2 regions of the Promicromonospora sp. Populi genome follow, and region 2 is predicted to be linked to the other one. Evidence: predicted binding sites of a transcription regulator. Region 2 holds the regulator's gene; the other holds the start of a gene.
The links. Region 2 encodes LexA, which represses DNA repair genes until DNA is damaged. Its sites were predicted from a motif close to TCGAACANNTGTTCGA; they were not measured.

Region 1 (10,560 bases), 1.5 Mb from region 2:
ACTCGCTCCTGGGCACGACGGCGAGCCGCATCGTCGCTGACGTGCTCGTCCCGGTGACCTTCAACGCTTATGCCCTCTCGGGCGACGTGACCCCCGAGGTCGTCGTCAGCCACCCGCACGCCCTGGCGCAGTGCGCGAGGTACGTGAGCTCGCTCGGGGTACCGAGCCGTGCGGCCTCGTCGACTGCCGAGGCCTGCGCGTCGCTCGCGCCCGGCGAGGTGGCCATCGCCGCGCCCGTGTGTGCCGAGCTGTACCCCGTCGCGACCATCGCTACGAAGGTCGAGGACAGCGCCGGCGCAATCACCCAGTTCGGCCTGGTGAGCCGCGGCGACACAGTGCAGCGTGACAACACCCTGCAGCGCGGCGACACCCTGCAGCGCGGCGACACCCTGCAGCGCGGCGACACCCAGCCGACGACGGCCCGGTGGACCACCGTGTTCGCCGCCCTGCCGAAGCACAACGCCCCCGGGAGCCTCGCGGCCCTGCTCACGCCCCTGGAGGCGCTGGGCTGCAACCTCGAGAACATCGTCGCCCGGCCGGTGCGGGACAGCGCCGACTACGTGTTCCTGCTCTTCGTCGCCGACCTCGACCAGGACCGCGAGACGGCGGCCCTGGACTCGCTCCGCGCCCAGTGCTCCGGGCTGTCCGTGCTCGGCCGGCTCGCGGCGACCAAGCCGACGGGATCGGACGGCGCGTCCGGCGTCCCCGCGCGCATGCTCTCCGTCCAGTCCTGAGCGGCCAGTCCTGAGCGGCCGGTCCGGGGCGGCCGGTCCGGGGCGGCCAGTCCGGGGCGGCCAGTCCTGAGCGACCGGTCCTGAGCGACCGGTCCTGAGCGGCTGCATGAGCCCTGCGATAGGCGCCCACCGAAAGGCGCCTTTCGGAACGCGCACGTTTGTGGGAGGTCCTGTCGGGGACCGTCAGATCGGGGCTGACCAGCCATAGCCTGAAATCCCCGACCACGGAGACCCGCAATCACTGTGACACTCAAGACCGCGACACCAAGACCGTGACACCAAGACGAACTCGGGCCGCTGCCCTCACGACGGGGCTCCTCCTGTCCGGGCTGCTCCTGTCCGGCTGTGGTGCGGGCCAGGGAGGCCAGAGCAACTGGCGACTGGACCGCGACTACCCGCCGGCACCGCAGCAGCAGGTGCCCGAGCCGTCCGCGGAGCCCGTCACCAACCCGGCGCCACTGGCCGAGCTGGCCGATCCGGCCTGGCTCCAGGACGCCGCGGAGCGCACGCAGATCCCGCTGCGGGCGCTGGCCGCGTATGCCGGGGCCTCCCTCCGGCTGGCGCAGACCGAGCCGCAGTGCGGCATCGGGTGGAACGCGCTGGCGGGCATCGGCGCCGTCGAGTCGGTGCACGGCAGCTACCAGGGAGCGCGCGCAGGGGCCGACGGGACGGTGACGCCGCCGATCATCGGCGTCGCGCTGGACGGCAGCGCGGGCGTCATGGAGATCCTCGACACCGACGACGGCGCGCTCGACGACGACACCCAGTGGGACCGCGCCGTCGGACCGATGCAGTTCATCCCCTCCACCTGGGCGGCCTACGCCCAGGACGGAAACCTGGACGGGCAGGCGGATCCGCAGCAGATCGACGACGCGGCCCTGACCGCCGCCCGGTACCTGTGCCAGAGCGGCGACGACGTCACCACCGACGACGGCTGGACGGCAGCGCTGGCGGCCTACAACCGCTCGGTGTCATACGCCAACGACGTGACGGAGCTCGCGGAGTCGTACATCGGGTAGGCATCGGGTAGGCGAGGTAGCAGGTGGCGATCACTCCGGGTACCGCTCCACCTTCTCGATGCGGAAGACGGCGTCGGCCGGAAGGTCCTCGAAGAAGTCGACCGTGACCTCCTTCTGTTGTCCGGGCTCGAGGTCTTCCGCGAACCCCGTTCCGGTGGCGTAGGAGGTCGAGCCGTCCTTGCTCTCCGCCACGACGTCGACCGCGTAGGTGAATGTCCGCTGGCTGCTGTTCGTCACGGTGGCCGGTATCTGAGCCCAGCCGATCTCGGTGCTCACGGTCGTGCCGAGCGTGACGTCCTTGCTCAGATCGGCATAGCCGACGTCCTCCAGCTGCGCGATCACCAGCACCGGAACCGTTGCGGTACCACCGACCTGGGTCTCGTACTCGAAGGACCCGGTCACCACCGCGTGCACCTTCAGCACGTCGCCGGTCTCCACGCCGTCGAGCAGCGCCTCGTCGCCGATGAGGAGCGTGTCGGTCTGCAGCTCGAGCTCGCCTGGCTGGTCGACGCCGGTGCTGGCGAGGAACCTGTCGGACCCCGTGCTGCCGCCGAACTGCATGACCTCGGCGAACACCACGACGGGACGGTCCCTGGCCTGGTTGGGGTCATCCACGATGGACTCCCACTCCGCCGCGTCGACCTCGATGAACTCCGCCAGATCGGGTACCGGCGACGCGCTCTGCGAGGCGTGGGCCGTGGGTGCGCCCTCCTCCGTGCCCTCCTCCATGGCCTGCTCCAGTCCCGCCAGCCCGGACCGGACACCCGTTGCGATCTGATCGACGAGCGCGACGCCGATGGGCACACTGAGCACGGACAGCACGATGCCGACGATCGCCTTGGCGCGCCCGACCGGCGGATCGGTCAGGCCAGATCGCAGCACCCCGACGATGCCGAGCACTACGCCGACGATCGCCGGCAGGAACACGATGCTCGCGACGATCGACACGATCCCGAGCACCAGGCTCGCGGTGGCCTGCGGGTTGCTCGGAGCCGCCTGCCCCGCGACGGGCGACCCGGCGACGGGCGACCCGGTAACCGGCGACCCGGCAACTGGCGACCCGGTAACCGGCGACCCGTTCACGGGCGCGTACGACGTGTACGGGAGCGGCGCCTGGTAGTGATCCGGGTTCGGCGGGAGCGGTGCTCGGTAAGGATCCGGCGTCGGCGTGTGCGGAAGCGGCGCCCGGTACGGATCCGGCGTCGTCTCGGTCTGCTGCTCATCCCCCATGACGCAGAAGGCTACGAGCCTCGCGGACGCTCGAACCGGCGAACAGCACGCCCGGGCCCAGATTCACCCGGGTGAACCCGTGGTCCGCTCACGGTGCCGGCGCACTGCCGCGCGGTTGGCGCAGCGCACGGAGCAATACCGCTGCCGCCCGTTGCGGGTGACGTCGACCACCACCTGAGTGCACGGCTCGGATGCGCAGCGCCCCAGCCGGTGCATGCCGCGCGTGACGAGGTGGAGCGAGGTGCCCACGCTGATCACGGCCCGCAGCACCGACGACAGCACCTGGTTCTTCTCGCGGTAGTGCAGGTGCCAGCCCTCGCCGTCGTGGTCGGTGAGGCGCGGGTAGGCGGCGACGGCGGCCATCTGGGCGTTCAGCAGCGCGGCCCGCTCCGCGGGTTCGGGTGCGTCGACGACGCGCAGCCAGTCGTCGATGGCGAGGCGAGACAGCGCGTGGTCCTCCGGCTCCTCCTGGAACTCCATCGTCATGCCGAACTCGCGCGTCCGAGCCTCGATCCCCGCCCGGTCGTGCGGCCAGTCGTTGGCCAGGGACGCGGCCAGCAGGACCGCGTACTCACCGTAAGGGTTGAGTTGCATAAGACCATTACAGCATCGTGGGACGCATGGTCTCCATCAGCAGCGTCTCCACCAGCAGCGTCTCCACCAGCAGCGTCTCCATCGGCACTGTCTCCACCAACGCCCGTCCCGCACCGCGCGGCGCCACTCGCGATACCACCCGCGACTCCGCCCGTGACTCTGCCCGCGACACCCCGCACGAGCACTCGTGGACGACGGAGTCGCGCCACCCGACCTCGGCGGGCCACGTGCTCTACGTGCGGTGCACGGCGTGCGGCACCCATCGCGTGGATCTCCAGGACCACAAGGACGCGCCGCCCATGCCGCTGAGCAGAGTGGTCGGCAATGCGTCAGAAACGGCGGCGCCGGTATCGGCCTCTTAGACCTTGGAAAGGACAGATATGCCGGCGCCACAGAGTCCATCTGCCAGTCCGCCAGTCCGCCAGGCCGCCAGGTCTGCCGGTCCGCCGGTCCGCCAGGTCCGCCGGTCTGCCGAGTCCGCCGGTCCGCCAGTCCGCCAGTCCGCCAGGTCTGCCGGTCCGCCGGTCCGCCAGGTCCGCCGGTCCGCCGGTCCGCCGGCCAGGCGGTCAGGCGGCTTCGGTCGCCGGTGGGTCCGTAGTCGGGTGGGCCGGGTTGGTGTCCGGTAGTGGGTCGAGGGCTTCGGGCAGGCGGATGCGATGTCCGCGGGCGTCGGTGAAGGCCCACCCGGTCTCCACCAGGGCTCCGACGGTGCTGACACCGGTCGTGTCGGTGGTGGGTTTGCCGGTCCAGTGCATGACGATGCCACGCGCGTCCACCAGCTGATGGTGGAACCAGCACAACAGCGCACTGTTGGTGACCGAGGTGTCTCCGCCGTGGGCCCAGTGGGTGACGGCGTGGTGGACCTCGCAGCGCGAGGGCGGCTGATCGCATCCCGGATAGACACAGTGCTGGTCGCGGGCGATCACCGCGCGACGCATCTGCCCGGTCACGGTCCGCTGCGCGCGTCCGACGTCCAACACGGCACCGTCGGGGCCGAACACGATGCGGGTGACCGCACTGTCGCACGCCAGCCGGCGCAGCAGCGCCCGTGGCGCGCGTCCACCGCTCTCCGTGAACACCGCACCACCCGAGCCCAGCAGCCCAGACACCGTCGCGCCTGCCGCACCCCAAGCTGCTGGACCGCCGCCGACTGCACCGGGGTTGCTCCCATTCGCCACGCCTCCACTGCCTGTGCCTACGCCTGCCGCGCTTGGCCGGGTGCTGCGACCGGGCGCCGCCTGCCCGCACGTGAGGCACAGACCGTCACGGGTGCGAGTGATCTGGGTGACCAGCTCGGTCCAGGACACGGTCACGTTCAGGTGTGGCGGAATCGCGGCCCCGGGCGAGGCCTGGTTGGTGTCCAGCACCACACGGGCCACGTCGGCCAGGCCCTGCGCGCGGCGCTGCCCCGGCGTGCGGGTGTCCTCCGCGGAGGGTGCGCCCATGACGGCGTTCACGGCCGCGGTCACCAGCAGGCCGTGCTCGTCGGTCAGGAACCCTGCGACGTGATACCCGCCAAAGGTCTTGGCCAGGTCCAGGAACTCACCCGCAGCGGCCTTGTCGTCGTCCGTGTCGTCGCTGTCCGGGTCGGTCACCGACGCGAACCGGCGCGCCACGATACGGAACTGGTCCGCGTTCAACACGCCCGCCTCCCGCAGGACCAGGCCCTCCCCGGTGACCAGCGTGCCATCCGCGACCGCACCCTCCAACACCTGCGTGACCAGTACGCGCGTCCGGTCACCGTCCGGGTCCTGGGCCGGGTCCGGGAAGTCCACCGCAACGCTCTGCACGAACTGCTCCGGTGTGGTCGGCTCCCCGGTACGGGTATCGACCAGCCACGCCAGGGCGTCCTGACGCGTCGAGCTCGTGGGCGCCTCTTCGGTCATCACCCGCGCGTGATCCGCGCCCACGGTCCCGGCCACGAGGGCCTCCCGGGTCGCGGGCAGCGCGGTCGCCAGCCGGCGCGCAGTCGTGACGTCCTTGCGCGCCGTGGCCGCCGCCACCCCTTCGCGCACCCGCAGCCAGGACACGAACGTGCGCGTTGCCCCGCCCGAGCGCCACGAACCATCATCCTCGATCCGCGGCAACACCGTGTACCGCACCCCGTCCAGGCGGCCCGTCACCCGACGAACCCGAGCATGCGCCTCGACCAGGCGTCCGACACTCGGAGCATCCCACCCGTCCAGCACCTCGGGACCGACCAGACCCGCCAGGTCACCGACCCCCGCCTCGATCCGGGCCAGCGCCTCCTCGATCGACCGTGCGGGAGGCAGGCCACCGGCGGCCGTGCTGTTCGTCGGCTGCTCCACTGGTCACCACCCCCGCCCGGCTCGTCATTCACTGACTCCTGTTCACTGACACCATTGTCTCGAACATCCGTACGGCATGCACGTGCGATCTGAAATCTGTGGATAACCCTTCACGACACAATTGAGGCGCCCCTGAGGTCCGCCCCAGAAAGCCCCGCCGGTAAGGCGCCCGCGCAGAGGGCCCGGAGAGGTGGGCCAGAGAAACGACTCGGAGTGCTGGCCGTGACCGTCTTCGACGGCACCATCGAAGTCACCGACCCACGCTGACCTTCTTCAAGCGCTCAGGCGTGGGCCGCGGTCCCCCGCGCCCCGTCCCACCAGCCCAGCACCCGGGCGGCATGGAACGTCAGCCACTTCGACGGCTGCCCGGCGTCGACGTCGAACTCGAACCACACCCGGCCCGGGTGGCGCCGCGCCTGCAACCACGTGCCGTCCGGCTGTCGCTGCTCGCGGATCTTCTCGATCGCCTCGCCGATGCGCTCGTCGGGCGGCGTGCCGCGCAGCACAGACGCGGCACGGAAGTAGTCGGCGGCGCTGAGCACGTCGTAGAACGAGCGGAACGGGTAGGCGAGGCGGAACACCCAGTCGCCGAAGGGTTCGTCCGTCGACAGCCGCCGGATCAGGTGGCGCTCCAGCAGGTACTCCTCGGCGCGCTCCTGCGCCTGACGGGTGGCGGCGGTGCCGCCCGTGGCCTCCTCGTGCGTGAGCAGCCCCTTGAGCGAGTTGAGCGTGGAGCGGACCGAGGCGCGGGTCGAACCGTCCTCCACCCACTCGCAGTTCCAGCCGCCCTCGGCCATCTGGTGCTCGACGAACCAGTCGGCGATCCCGCCGACGTCCGCCCCGAGCCACACACCGTTGGCCAGCGTGAACCCGTTGATGCACGCGTCGACCTCTCCGCCCCAGTACGGAAGGTCGTCGTACTCCCAGCGGGTGTTGGCCGCGATCAGTGCCGCGGTGTCCCGCTCGCGCAGCACCGAGGGCGTCCAGGCCCCACTCCCGGAGCGTGTTGAGCGACCAGGTGGTCGCCGTCCACGGCTGCCCCGCCCCCGGCCGGGCCTCCGGACCGTTGAAGTCGAAGCCGGCGGGAAAGAACGCCCCGCCCGCCCAGGTTCCCGCCTCGTCCTGCAGGGCCAGCAAGCGAGCCCCGAAACCTTCAGTGGCGATGCGAGCACGCGTGGCCCGCCAGACATCCTCGGGCATGTGCAGCAGGTCCTTCTCGACCTGCCAGCGCAGCGCGGGATCGCTGTCCAGCAGCCACGCCACGACGTCGTCGGACACCGGTGAGGAAGCCATGGGCCCGAGACTAGACCCGACGCAGTTCGGTCGGCAGCGCTGGCGCCGGACGGTCGGCTCAGGACACTTACTGCCAGGATGGTGTCGATCTTGGCAGCACGTGCGTGGTCAAATCGCCGTCAGCTACACCCGCGAGCGCGCCAGGAGCCAGACGAAGTACGGCGCCCCCAGCAGCGCGACCGCCAGCCCCGCCGGCACCTGGGCCGGGGCGATGACAACGCGGCCGAGCGTGTCGGCCAGGCCGAGCAGCACGGCCCCGATGAGCATCGCCACGGGCAGCACCCGCGAGTGCCGCCCGCCCACCAGGGCGCGCGCGGCGTGCGGGGCCACCAGACCGACGAACCCCACGACGCCGACGGCGGTCACGCTCACCGCAGCGAGCACGGCCGCCACGGCGAGCACCAGCAGCCGGCTGCGCTCCAGCCGGACACCCACGAGGCGTGGGGTGTCGTCGTCGACGGCGAGGAGGTCCAGCTCGCGCCGCACCATTACCGCCAGCGGCAGGGCGAGCGCCAGCACGACCAGGACGGGCACTATCTGGTCGAAGCTGCGCCCGTACGTGGTGCCCGACAGCCACGTGTAGATCCGCGGGGTGTTCCACGGGTCGGAGTTGAGCAGCAGGAATGTGGTCAGCGCCGTCGTCAGGTAGCCCAGGCCGATGCCGATGAGCACCAGCCGGTCGGCGTGCAGCCCGCCCCGCCAGGCCAGCAGGTAGACGATCCCGAAGGCCAGCAGTCCGCCGACGACGGCCGCCACGAGCATCGCGCCGTTGCTCGCCGCGATCCCGTTGCCCCAGGCGGTGCCCGCCGCAGCGGTCACCACGATCACGGCACCCAGGCCCGCTCCCCCGGTGATGCCGAGGATGCCGGGCTCGGCCAGCGGGTTGCGCGCCGTGGCCTGCACCATCGTCCCGGACAGCGCCAGGGCCGCCCCGGCGACTATCGCGGCCACCACACGCGGCGCGCGCTCGTCGAGCGCGAACCGGACCACTGCCGGGCCCTGATCCTGCAGCCAGAGCGCTATGTCACCGGTGCGGAGCCAGGTGGACCCGGCGAGCAGGCCGAGCAGCGCCACCCCGGCCGCGAGCGCCACGCACACGCTCAGCACGACGACGAAGCGCCGGGCGCTGCGGGGCCCCGTCGCTGCGGCGGGTGGCGTGCGGGACGGACCGGCATCGCGCAGCCGCCGCGCCAGCAGCACCATGATCAGGGCGCCCGCGATCGTCGTCGCTACGCCCGTGGGCACGGCGAGCGCCTCGTCGGCGCCGAGCAGGGCGCGGACGACGGCGTCGGCGAGCACCACCACGAAGGCGCCGAGCAGCCCCGCGGCCGGCAGCAGGATCGCGTGCCGGTGCAGAGCGGGGACCACCTTGGCGAGCAGCCGGGCAACCACCGGCGCGGCGAGGCCGACGAACCCGATCGGCCCCGCCAGGGTCACCGCCCCGGCGGTGAGCACCACCGCCAGCAGCACGCCGATCGCGCGGGTCGAGCGCACGGGCACCCCCAGCGCGCCGGCGGTGTCGTCGCCGAGGCCGAGCACGTCCAGCCGCCGGGAGAGCAGCAGCCCGCCTGCCGTCGCCAGCACGACGACGGGCAGCGCCCGCCAGAACGCCGTGAGGTTGAGCTGGCTCAGGGAGCCGCTGCCCCACGCGAACAGCCCGGTGGTCTCGGCCTCGAACAGGATGAGCAGCGTTGAGGCCGCCGCCTGCAGCGCCAGCGCGACGGCGGACCCGGCGAGCACCAGGCGCGTGGTGGACGTGCCGGCTCCCCGGCGAGCCCGAGCACGAGCCCGGCGGCGGCGAGGCCGCCGGCGAAGGCGACGGCGCCCGACGCCCACACGGGCACGGCCAGCCCGAAGGCGGCCACGGCGACGACCGCCAGGTAGGAGCCGCCGGTCACCGCGAGCGTGTCCGGCGAGGCCAGGGAGTTGCGGGCGATCGACTGGAAGAGCGCGCCGGCCACACCGAGGGCGAACCCGACGGCCACACCCGCCGCGAGGCGAGGCAGGCGTGAGCCGACGAGGATGTCGCGGACGGCTGAGGCGTCGCCCGCGTCCTGCCCGGTGACTTCCTGCCCGGTGACCAAGCCCAGCAGCTCGCCCAGCCCGACGCCGGACGTGCCCTGCGTCAGGTGCCAGGCGCCGACGGCGAGCACGGCCAGGACGAGCACCGCCAGGCTGGCGGCGCCCGTCGCCCAGACGGCGGGACGCGACGCCGGCGCCTGGGGCAGCGTGTCCGGCTCGGGCGGCGTCTGCGTGGCGGTGATCGGGTCAGCCATCGGGCCAGTCATCGGATCAGTCATCGGGCCGGTCATCGAGTCAGTTCGTGAGGACGTCGACGTACGCGTCGACGATCTGCTCCGCGGAGCGCGGGCCGCCGAACGTCCAGATGTGTGCCGGGAACGCGTGCGCGCGCCCCTCGGTGACGGCGGGCAGGTTCGCCCAGATGTCGTTGTTGGTCAGCTCGGCGATCCAGTCGGTGTCACCGTCCTGGGTGCCGGTGTAGAGCAGGGTCGCCTCGCCGACGTCGGTCATGCCCTCGATGTCGGACTGCCCCAGGCCGTAGGCGGGGTCGACCTCGCCGGTCCAGGCGTTGGTCAGGCCGAGCTCCTCGCCGAGCTCGCCGACCAGCGAGCCCTGGCCGAAGGGCCGGATCGAGACGTTGCTGCCGTCGATCCAGCCGTCGAAGTAGACAAAGTCGGTCTGTTCCGGGGCCAGCTCGGCGACCTGCGCCTGGGCGTCGGCCAGGTGCTGCTCGAACTCTTCGGTAACGGCCGCCGCGCGCTCCGTGCGGCCCGTGGCCTCCGCGATCAGATCGAACGTGTCGAACATGGTGGCGACCGGGTCGGCGACGTCGGCGCCCTTGGTGGCCAGCACCGGCACGTCGTACTCCTCCAGCGAGGCGATGATCTCGTCCTCGGCGGTGTACGCCTCGATGATCACCAGGTCCGGCTCCGTGGCGTACAGGGCGTCGAGGTTGGGCTCGCCGCGCGTGCCGACGTCGACCACACCCTCCGGGAGCTCCTCGGCGCTGTCCCAGTTGGTGTAGCCCGCGACGTCGGCCACGGCCACCGGGTTCACGCACAGGGTGAGGGTGTCCTCGACCTGCTGCCACTCGAGCACCGCTACCCGCTCGGCCGGCTGGTCGAGCTCGACCGTGCGGCCGAACGAGTCGGTCAGGGAGACGGGGCCGGTCTCCGTGGTGACGTCGGCGCAGTCGCCGGAGGCGGCCTCGGCCGGGGGCGACGCGGAGGCGCCGGGGTCCGTGGTGCCGCAGGCGGCCAGGACCAGCGGCAGGACGAGGGCGGCGCCTACCAGGGACGCGGTTGTGCGCGGGGACATGGGTCTCCTTGGGTTCGTGACAGGTCGTGTCTGGGCAGTTCT
Region 2 (10,560 bases):
GCGAACACGGTGCCGACGCCCGCTCCGAGCTGTCCGATGCCGCTCGCGTGCCCGAGGTAGCGCTTGGGCACGAGCTGGGCGACAGCGGCGAGGTAGGCGGGTCGTTGGAAGGCACCCGCGAGCGACGTGACGGACACCGTCAGGTAGACCTGCCAGAGGTTGAGGCCGTTCGTGAGCAGCAGCACGAGCAGCGCGATCATCGCCGCCGCGGCGACGGTGTCGCTCGTGAGCATGACCTTGCGCCGGTCCCAGCGGTCGGCGACCGCTCCGGCGAAGGGGCCGGCGATGATTCCGGGCAGCAGGCCGACGGCGTTGACGACGGCGAAGTCGGTGATCGAACCGGTCTGCTGGAACACCCAGATGCTCAGCACGAAGCTGCTCAGGCTGCTGCCGACCATGGAGAGCAGCTGGCCGAACGCCACTACCCCGAACTTGCGCAGGTCGGGCTCGACGACGGGCGCCGCGGGACGGGACCGTTCGGCCTGGTCCAGCGCGTCACCCGGCGACGACTGGCCGACGTCGGCGATGGCCCCGGGGTCGGCGACGAAGTCGACGAGCGTCTCCGCGAGCGGCCGCGCGTGGTCCTTGACGAAGAAGTGCCCGGCGCGCGGCAGCACGGCCAGGCCGACGGCACCGTCGGTGAAGTGCCGCCACTCCTCGTAGCGCTCCTGGTAGTGCTCTGTGACGCGGTCGCGTGCGCCGACGACGGAGAGCACCGGCGCCCGCATCGGCTCCAGCTCCGCGCGGTAGGCGGCGGTGAAGTACTCCTCGGCGTCGCGGGCGTCGTGACGCACGTTGCGGAGCGTGAACGCCTTCTGCCCGTCGTCGTCCAGGTCGGTGAAGCCGCCCCGGGCGCGCAGGTACTCCAGGTACTCGCGGTCAGACGAGAGGCGGTCGATCGGCAGGTTCCGGTAGATCCAGTCGAAGACCCGCCCGGGCAGCCGCGCGGTGGGGAACCCCGCGCCGAGGGCGACGCCCTCGACCTGCGTGCCGGCCTGCTCGGCGCGGCGCGCCACCTCCACGGTGAGCGCGACGCCGAGGCAGTGCCCGTACAGCAGGACCGGGCCCTCCAGCTCGCCCAGCTCGGCGACTATGCGGTCGGCGACCACGTCGAGCGGTTCGAGGACGTCGTCGGGGCGGGAGCGGTCGTGGCCGGGCAGCTCGACCGCGTGCAGGGCCCACCCGGCGGGGACGGCGTCGGCGAGCGCCTGGTAGGCGACGGCGCTGCCGCCGGAGTAGGGCACCGCCACGATCGTGTGCCCGCCGCCGGCCAGGTCGGCGTCGGCCTCGGTGAGCCGGTGCAGGAGCCGCTGCTCAGCGGGCCCGCCGTCGGCGCGCTCGTCGAGGACGGCGGCGAGCCGGCGGATCGTGGCGTTCCGGTAGAGCTCGACCAGGCTGGGCGACGGGTCGATGCGCCGCACCACCTTCAGGGCGGCGAACGAGTCCCCGCCGAGGGCGAAGAAGCTGTCGTCGATACCGGGCGCCTCCACGCCGAGGATCTCCGACCAGACGGCAGCGATCTGCCGTTCGGTGGCGGTGCGCGGCTGCGGTCCCGCGGCCGGTCCCTGGTCCCCGGGGGCGGGCAGGGCGCGCCGGTCGAGCTTCCCGTTCGGCGTGGCCGGCAGCGCAGGGAGCGTGAGGATCCGGCCCGGGACCATGTGCCCGGGCAGCCCGGCGGCGAGCAGGTCCCGCAGGGCGGCCTCGTCGGCGTCGGCGTCGTCGCGCGTCACCACATAGCCGACGAGCTGCGCCAGCTCGCCGGGGCGCTGGTGCAGGGCCGCCGCGCAGGTCACCACGCCGGGCAGCGTGCTGAGCGCCGCCTCGACGTCGCCGAGCTCGATCCGGTAGCCGTTGACCTTGATCTGGTCGTCGAGCCGGCCGAGGAAGTCGACCGTGCCGTCGCGGTGCAGGCGGGCCGAGTCGCCGGTGCGGTACATCCGGGCGCCGGGTTCGTCCGCGAACGGGTCGGGGACGAACCGCTGTGCCGTCAGGTCGGGCCGCTCGTAGTAGCCGGCGGTGACACCGAGCCCGCCGAGGTACAGCTCCCCCACCACGCCCGCGGGCACCGGCTGCCCGCCGGCGTCGAGCACCGCTACCCGGTTGTTGGGAAACGGGCGGCCGATGGGCAGCGGCGCGTCGTCGGTCAGGTGGTCCACCGAGCCGTCGAAGTAGACGTTGTCGACGGTCACCTCGGTGACGCCGTAGGAGTTGACCACCCGATTACCCGCGCCGACCAGGCGCTGCGCCAGCCGGTACTCCCGGACGTGCCACTTCTCGCCGCCGCCGATCAGCAGGTGCACAAAGGCGAGGTCTCCTCCTGTCTCCTCCACGTGGTCGAGGAGCGCGCGCAGCACCGCGGGCACCAGCTCGGTGGTGCGCACCTGCTCGGCCCGCATCAGGGCGTAGAGGTCGGCTGGGTCGAGCATGGTCTCGCGCGGCGCGACGACGAGGCGCCCGCCCGCCGTGTGCGCACGCAGGGTCTCGCCGACGAACATGTCGAACGAGAAGCTGGCCGCCTGGAGGTACGTCCACTCCGGCCGCAACCCGTAGGCCGCCTGCCACATGCCGGCGGCGTGCACCAGGTTGCGGTGGGTGACGACGACGCCCTTCGGGGTGCCGGTCGACCCGGAGGTGTAGATGACGTACGCGGGATCGTCCGTGCCCGCGGCGGGCGGCAGGGCGCTGTCGTCATCGGGCGCGGCGGTGGCGAGGTAGGCGTCGTCGACCACTACCGTCGGGTTGCTGTCCGCCAGCATGGCGGCCAGGCGTTCGCGCGGGTACGCGGGGTCCAGCGGCACGTAGGCGCCGCCGGCCTTGAGCACCGCCCACATCGCGACGAACAGGTTGATGCCGCGGTCGAGGTTGATCCCGACCCGGTGACCGGGCAGCACACCCTCGCCCCGCAGCCGCCGGGCCAGCCGGTTGGCCCGGCGGTCGAGGTCCCCGTAGCTGACGGTCTCGCTCCCGACGGTGAGCGCCGGCGCGCCGGGATTCGCGGCGACGCGGCGCTCGAACAGCTCGTGCACCGCGGCGGCGTCCGGCACTGGGATGGTGGTGTCGTTCCAGTCGTGCACGATGCGGCGGTGCTCGACGTCGGTGAGCAGCGGCAGCCGGGTGATCGAGGCCGTCGCGCCGCGGGAAGCGGCGTCGAGCACCGTCAGGAGGTGGCCCAGCAGCGCGTCGACACGCTCGGCGTCGAACAGCTCGACGGCACGGTCGGCGTAGAGCACTGCCCCGTCGGCGGGAAAGTCCAGGCCGATCGCCAGGTCGACCATCGAGGCGACCGGCGGCAGCTCGCCGGCGTAGTGCAGGATCGGGTCGTCGGGCACCGGGGTGTTGTGCACCGTCAGCATCACCGGGCTCAGGCGTTTGCCGGCGCCGGACCGGGACAGCGCGGCCACGAGGTCGGGCAACCCCAGGTCCTGATGATCCAGGTCGCCGAGCACCGCGTCACGCACCCGGGCGACGAGCTCACCGAACGTCGGCTCGCCACTTACGTTCCCGCGCAGCGGAAGGGTGTTCAGCACCGGGCCGATCACCGAGGCCAGCTCGCCCGCCGACCGGCCCGCGCTCGGCGTGAGCACGGTCACGTCGGTGCGCCCGGTGTAGCGCCGGAGCACCACCTGGAGGGCGGCCACGACAACCATGTACAGGCTCGCGCGCTGCTCGCCCGCGAAGAGGCGCAGGCGGTCGAGCAGGTCCGGGTCGATCGACCGGGTCAGGCGCGCGGAGGCGTACGAGCGGACGGCGGGCAGCGGACGGTCGGCGGGCAGCTCCAGGCCGAGGTCGGCGCCAGCGAAGCGGTCCTGCCAGTAGGAGACGAGCGCGGGGTCCGCCTTCGCGAGTGCGCTACGGCCGGCGAGGTCTGGCGCGGGGGCGGCCGGGGCCAGTCCGGCGACGACGCTCAGGTTGTCCCCCGCTCCGCCGTCCGCCGCGCCGCCATCGAACATACCGACGTCGGCACCCCCGTAGAGCGCCGCGCGGTAGAGCGCTGCGAGCTCCTGGCCGAACACACCGGCCGACCAGCCGTCGAACACGAGGTGGTGCACCAGCAGGACGAGCTCCTCCCCGTGCAGAAATGCGTGCGCCACTGGCCCGTCGCGGTGGTCGACGGCGGCCCGGTCCGGCTCGCCAACGGTCAGGGGCACCGTCGCGGCGGGGTCGATGCGCAGGCTCGGCTCGGCGTCGTCGTCCGGGAAGCGGGCCCGCAGCAGCGGGTGCCGGCGGGCCAGCTCGGCCAGCGCGCGACGCAAGGCCGGCACGTCCACCGGTTCCGTCCAGCGGTACCGGATGCCCAGGGTGTAGACGGGGAGGTCGGCACAGACCTGCTCGGCGATCCAGTGGTCGCGCTGAATGGGGCTCAGGGGGTGGGGCACGTCCTCGGCGAGCCCGGCTGGGGTGGCGTCCAACATGTCGGTGGCGCCGGCGATCACCTCGGCGAGTGCGGCGACGGTCGGGTCGGCATACCACCGGGTGAGGGTCAGCGCGGCGCCGTGCCGCGAGCGCAGGCCGGCGATGAGGCGCACCGCGTCCAGCGAGTCGCCGCCGAGGGCGAGGAAGTCGTCGGCGGGGCCGGTCACCGCCGTACCGAGCACTTCCTCGAACAGCGCCGCTGCGGCTCGCTCCGGGGCCGTGCCTAGGGTCTCGGCGGTCCGTTCGGCGGGTATCACCGCCGCGAGCGCCAGCTTGTCGATCTTGCCCTGGGGGGTGAGCGGGAGGCGGGCGTGGCGCACGAGGGCGCTGGGGACGAGTGCCGCGGGCAGCACGTTGCCCAGCGCGCCGCGCACGCCGTCGAGGTCGGTCTCGGCGGCGGTGACCACGTGTGCCACGAGCCGGGCGCGGCCGCGGCGGTCGTCGACGAGCACCACCGCGTCGTCGACGTCCGCGATCGTGCGCAGCACTGCCTCGACCTCGCCGGGCTCGACCCGGTGGCCGCGGATCTTGACCTGGTCGTCGAGCCGGCCGAGGAACTCCAGCTGCCCGTCCGCCCAGCGCACGCGGTCACCCGAGCGGTACTCCCGCGCGCCGTCGGGGCCCGTGACGAACCGGTCGGCGGTCAGCTCCGGCCGGTTCAGGTAGCCCTGGGCCACGCCGGTGCCGCCGATGAGCAGCTCGTCGTCGTCGCCCACCCGGCAGGTCACTCCGTGGTGCGGGACGCCGATCGGCACGACCTTGCCCGACCACTCGGTCACGTCCGCGAAGGTGGCACTGACGGTGGTCTCGGTGGGGCCGTAGGTGTTGTAGAGCCGTGCGGTGGTGCCGACCGCCTGCTGCCACTGGCGCACCGCGTCCGGCCGGGCGGTCTCGCCGCCGATGATCACGCAGCGCACCGCGGCGGGCAGCGCCGCCTCGCCGCGGTCGAGGGCCGAGACCAGCTCGTGCCAGTACGCGGTCGGCAGGTCGAGAACGGTGATCCCGAGCACGCCGCAGCGGTCGAGGAACAGGTCGGGGCGGCTGATCATGTCGTCGTCGCGCAGGACCAGCGTGGCGCCGCTGCTCAGCGTCGGGAAGATCTCCTCGACGCTGGCGTCGAAGCTCAGCGACGCGAACTGCAGCACCCGGTCGCCCTCCCCCAGTGAGAACTGCTCGGCGGACACGCGACTGAACTCGCGCAGCGAGTCGCGACCGATGAGCACACCCTTGGGCCGACCGGTGGAGCCGGAGGTGAAGATGACGTAGGCCGGCTCGTGCTGGGACACGCTGTCGGGGAGCGGCAGCACTCCCTCGGCGGTGACCAGTGCCCTCGGCCGGGTCTCCTCGACCATCATCCGCAGGCGGGGCTCAGGGTAGGCCGGGTCGAGGGGCACGTACCCGGCGCCGCTGCGCAACGTGGCCAGGAAGGCCACGACGGCGTCCCGGCCGCGCGGCAGGCGCACACCGACGAGGTCACCCGCCCGCACGCCGGCTGCGGCCAGCCGGTCCGCCGTCTCGGCGACCCGGGCGACAAGGCCCGCGTAGGTCAGCTCCTCGGCTCCGTCGATCAGTGCCGCGGCGTTCGGTGTCCGCCGGGCCTGTGCGGCGACTGCGGCCCAGAGGTCCACCACGGACGCAGGGGCCTGCGCTGTCTGAGTCACCGGACTCCTTCTTCAGTTCGCTGAGGTGCTGTGCGGGACGCAGCGTCACAGAACTGGTCGAAAGCATCCGGGGGATAGCTCGCGGATGTCCCCCACTTGAACAGGGCCTAAACGGTCAAATCAACCCCCTCGCGGGCACGACAAAGGCCGCTGACCTGGCCTTTAACCAGGTTCAGCGGCCTCCACCACCGAGGATCAGCCGCTCTTGCGCCGGAACATCTTCTGCACGGGGCCGGTCGTCTCCGAGCCGTGCACCGCACCGGTGTTCACGTCGCCCGCGGACGTGCGCTGCCGAGCCGCGTTCTTGCGGTCCAGCGCCTCCTTGAACCGCGCCTTCGCATCCGTGCTCGGCGCGGTCGGGGCCTTGGGCTCCTCAGCGCCCTGGACCTCGGCCTCCTCGGCATTGGGCTTGTCGTCCGTCACACCGATCACCTCCTCTTGTTTCGGGGGTCCCTCGATCGGGTCCGTCGTCTGCCCAGCCTGCACCACCTAGCGCCAGGCTGCCAAAGTTTTACGAAACCTTGTGCCGCTCAGGCGTCAGGCCTGGGCGGCGGCCCGCTCCGCGCGCTCGGCACGCAGCGACGTGATGGCGCTCTCGAAGTCCTCGAGCGAGTCGAACGACTGGTAGACGCTCGCGAACCGGAGGTAGGCCACCTCGTCGAGCTCACGCAGCGGGCCGAGGATCGCCAGGCCCACCTCGTAAGCGTCGATCTCGGCGCTGCCGTTGCTCCGCAGGGTCTCCTCGACCCGCTGAGCCAGGATCGCGAGGTCGTCGTCGCTCACCGGACGGCCCTGGCACGCCTTGCGCACCCCCGCGGCGACCTTGTCGCGGCTGAAAGGTTCGGTGGCGCCGGAGCGCTTGACGACGGAGAGGCTCGCCGTCTCCACGGTGGTGAACCGTCTGTTGCAGTTGGGGCACTGCCGTCGGCGCCGGATCGACAGGCCGTCGTCGGCGGTCCGCGAGTCCACCACGCGCGAGTCGGCATGGCGACAGAACGGGCAGTGCATGCTCACTCCTGCGTGGTCGACCACCGACCGGAGGCCTCCGGTCGCGCCCCGACCGTAAGCGGGCAAACCACCACCTTGCAACATCGCCGCAACATTTGACGGCGGATTGTGGCTTCTGGTCACTCCTAAGGGCTCTGGTCACTCCTCGGGGAGGAGCAGCAGCTCACCGACCCGCAGCGTGCCCGACGACATCCGGTTGAGCTCCTGCAGCCTGCCGACCGCCGCCCGGACGTCCTCGCCCGGCTCCGCGACCTGCCGTGCGAAGCCCCAGAGCGTCTCCCCCGGCCGCACCGCGTGCACCCGAACTTGAGTGGGCTCACCGGCGGTACTGGCGACGGCGGTTGCCCCCCACGTCACCATCGGCGCGACCAGGAGCATCGCCAGCAGCACCAGGACCGCGCGACCGCGGCGCGTGAGCCGCAGGCCGGCCAGCCCGAGCCGGTCGGCGAACGTGCGCGGCTCCTGCCGGTTGTACGCCTGCCGGGGGTACGCCGGGACGGCGACCAGCCGGGGTGCAGGTGTATGCGCCTGCCCGAACGTCGGGCTGTACTGCCTCAGCGGGATCACGTCCCCCATGGCCCCTCCTCCGAGTTTCGCGAATTCTTCATACACGCGTTCGTCGAACGCACGTACCATTGTGTAGCACGGGACACCGTCGATGTCGAGACACGCTCGAACATTCGTTTGATGGATGTGAGTTTGTGATCTAGAGTGGGTCGCGCAGGGGAGAACATTTGTCGGAACGGGAGGGGCACGGGCATGACGGGACGGGACGGGACCAGCGACACGAGAGCGGTCGACACAGCGCACTCCGGCGTCGCCACGCTGGACGCGCCAGGCGACAAGGCGGTCGCTGACGTACACGCGATCTCGCCGACCGACCGCCTGACCGAGCGGCAGCGCCTGGTGCTGGACACGATTCGGCAGTCGTTCGAGACGCGGGGCTACCCGCCGTCGATGCGTGAGATCGGCGAGGCCGTCGGGCTGGCCAGCCCGTCGAGCGTCAAGCACCAGCTCCAGATGCTCGAGAAGAAGGGCTTCCTGCGCCGCGACCCGAACCGGCCGCGCGCGATGGAGCTCGTCGAGCCGCTGGCGGAGCAGGTCGACAAGCCGACACGCGGTGAGATCCACTGGCCGGAGCCGCGGCGCAGCGGCCAGGTCCACTGGGGCGGTTCGGTGCCCGACGACGCCAGCACCCCGCCGCCGTCGTACGTGCCGCTCGTCGGCCGGATCGCGGCCGGTGGCCCGATCCTCGCCGAGCAGGTCGTCGAGGACGTGTTCCCGCTCCCCCGCCAGCTCGTGGGTGACGGTGACCTGTTCCTGCTCAAGGTCGCCGGCGACTCGATGGTCGACGCCGCGATCTGCGACGGGGACTGGGTAGTGGTGCGGCAGCAGAACGTCGCCGAGCAGGGCGAGATCGTCGCGGCCATGCTCGACGGCGAGGCCACGGTCAAGACGTTCAAGCAGACCGACGGGCACGTGCTGCTGCTGCCGCAGAACCCGGCCTACGAGCCCATCCCGGGCGACGAGGCGCGGATCCTGGGCCGCGTGGTAGCGGTCCTCCGCTCCCTGTAGACCGCTCCCGGACGACGAGAACGGGGTTGTGTTCGGATGCCGACCTGGCACGAACACAACCCCGTTCTCGTCGCACTTGGCACGACAGTCAGTCAGAAGCCGAAGCGTTTCTGGACCGCGCGGACGCTGTCCGCGGACGCGCGCAGGCCTGTCAGCTCCTCGTCGGACATCGGGACGCGCACGTTGCCCGTGACACCGCGCCCGTCTACCAGTGACGGCACGGACAGGCAGACGTCACTGATGCCGTAGTAGTCGTCCAGCAGCGAGGACACCGGCATGATCCGCCGTTCGTCGTTGAGCACCGCCTCGATGATGCGGGTAGCGGCCAGGCCGACGGCGTAGTTGGTGGCCCCCTTCCCCGCGATGATGCGGTAGGCCGAGTCGACCACCTCGTGGTGCACCTCCGCGCGCATCGCGGCGTCGATCGACCGGGCGTCGCCCACCGGTTCCCAGTCGAGCAGCGGTACGCCGCCGATCGAGGCGGAGCTCCACAGGGCGATCTCCGAGTCGCCGTGCTCGCCCGCGATGTACGCGTGCACGTTCCCGACCGCCACCCCGCACCGCTCGGCGAGCACCACCCGCAGCCGGGACGAGTCCAGGACCGTGCCGCTGCCGAAGAGCCGCTCCCGCGGCAGACCGGAGATCTTGAGCGCCGCGTAGGTCACTACGTCCACGGGGTTGGTCACCATCAGATAGGTCGCGTCGGGCGCGACGTCGACCAGGCCCGGCAGGATCGTGCGCATCAGGCCGATCGTCCCCTCAGCGAGGTCGACCCGGCTCTGCCCGGGCTTCTGCTTCGCCCCGGCGGTCACCACCACGATGTCGGCGCCCTCGCAGACCGCCACGTCGTCCGAGCCGATCACGTGCGCCTGGGGCGTGAACATCAGGCCGTGCTGCAGGTCGAGCACCTCGGCCTCGACCTTCGACCTGTCCACGTCGAGCAGGGCGATGGTGCGCGCCGCTCCGCGGGCGAGCGCGGCGAAGGCGAGCGTGGACCCGACCGCTCCGGCGCCCACTACCGCGAGCTTGGTGGTGGGAGAAACAGAAGGACCGTCCGACGGTGCTGTCATGCCTCCAGGCTAGGTGTCGAGCCGCGCGAGGGCGGCGCGGACCAGGGCCGGGTCGTTCGTGGGCCAGAAGCCGGGCATCGACTTGGTGAGGAACGACGCGTACCGCGCGGTCGCGAGCCGGGGATCCAGGACGGCCACGACCCCCCGGTCGTCCATGCTCCGCACGAGGCGGCCCGAGCCCTGCGCAAGCAGCAGTGCCGCGTGCTGCGCGGACACCGCCATGAACCCGTTGCCGCCCGCCTGCTCGACGGCGCGGGCGCGCGCCGCCTTGACCGGGTCGTCCGGGCGCGGGAACGGGATGCGGTCGATCAGCACGAGCTGGCACGACGGCCCCGGCACGTCCACGCCCTGCCACAGCGAGAGCGTGCCGAACAGGCAGGTGGCCGGGTCCTCGGCGAACTGCCGCACCAGGGTGGGTAGCTGGTCGTCGCCCTGCGCCAGGATCGGGAAGTCCAGGCGTTCGCGCATGGCCTCGGCCGCCGCGTTGGCCGCGCGCCGGGAGGAGAACAGGCCGAGCGTGCGGCCCCCGGCTGCCGTGATCAGCTCGGCGATCTCGTCGAGCTGCGCCTCCGTGGTGGGTTCCCGGCCGGGAGCGGGCAGGTGCCGCGCCACGTACAGGATGCCCTGGCGCGGGTAGTCGAACGGGCTGCCGGCGTCGAGGCCCTGCCACGGCGGGGCGTCCTGACCCTTCAGCCCGAGCGTGCCGGCGACGGCGTCGAACGTGCCGCCGAGCGCGAGCGTGGCCGACGTGAAGATGCCTGTCGACTCGCCCAGCAGGTGCATCCGGATCAGCCCGGCCACGTGCAACGGCGCGGCGTGCAGGCGCGTCACGT

Region 1: AB1046_RS07945 (DUF222 domain-containing protein) is a predicted target of LexA. The motif match lies at 5,946-5,961, and genes of this name have one in related genera.

Annotation. Positions count from the first base shown of each region.
Region 1 is NZ_CP163528.1:1,767,795-1,778,354, forward strand. It holds gene AB1046_RS07920 (prephenate dehydratase) at 1-734, shown strand, start outside; gene AB1046_RS07925 (lytic transglycosylase domain-containing protein) at 1,007-1,753, shown strand; gene AB1046_RS07930 (hypothetical protein) at 1,784-2,983, opposite strand; gene AB1046_RS07935 (CGNR zinc finger domain-containing protein) at 3,047-3,577, opposite strand; gene AB1046_RS07940 (hypothetical protein) at 3,604-3,939, shown strand; gene AB1046_RS07945 (DUF222 domain-containing protein) at 4,144-5,886, opposite strand; gene AB1046_RS07950 (squalene cyclase) at 6,168-6,860, opposite strand; partial or broken gene AB1046_RS07955 (iron ABC transporter permease) at 7,303-9,491, opposite strand; gene AB1046_RS07960 (ABC transporter substrate-binding protein) at 9,496-10,518, opposite strand.
Region 2 is NZ_CP163528.1:291,044-301,603, reverse strand. It holds gene AB1046_RS01345 (amino acid adenylation domain-containing protein) at 1-6,074, opposite strand, end outside; gene AB1046_RS01340 (DUF5302 domain-containing protein) at 6,270-6,497, opposite strand; gene nrdR (transcriptional regulator NrdR) at 6,612-7,082, opposite strand; gene AB1046_RS01330 (LysM peptidoglycan-binding domain-containing protein) at 7,221-7,658, opposite strand; gene lexA (transcriptional repressor LexA) at 7,908-8,657, shown strand; gene AB1046_RS01320 (L-lactate dehydrogenase) at 8,750-9,727, opposite strand; gene AB1046_RS01315 (ATP-dependent DNA helicase) at 9,737-10,560, opposite strand, start outside.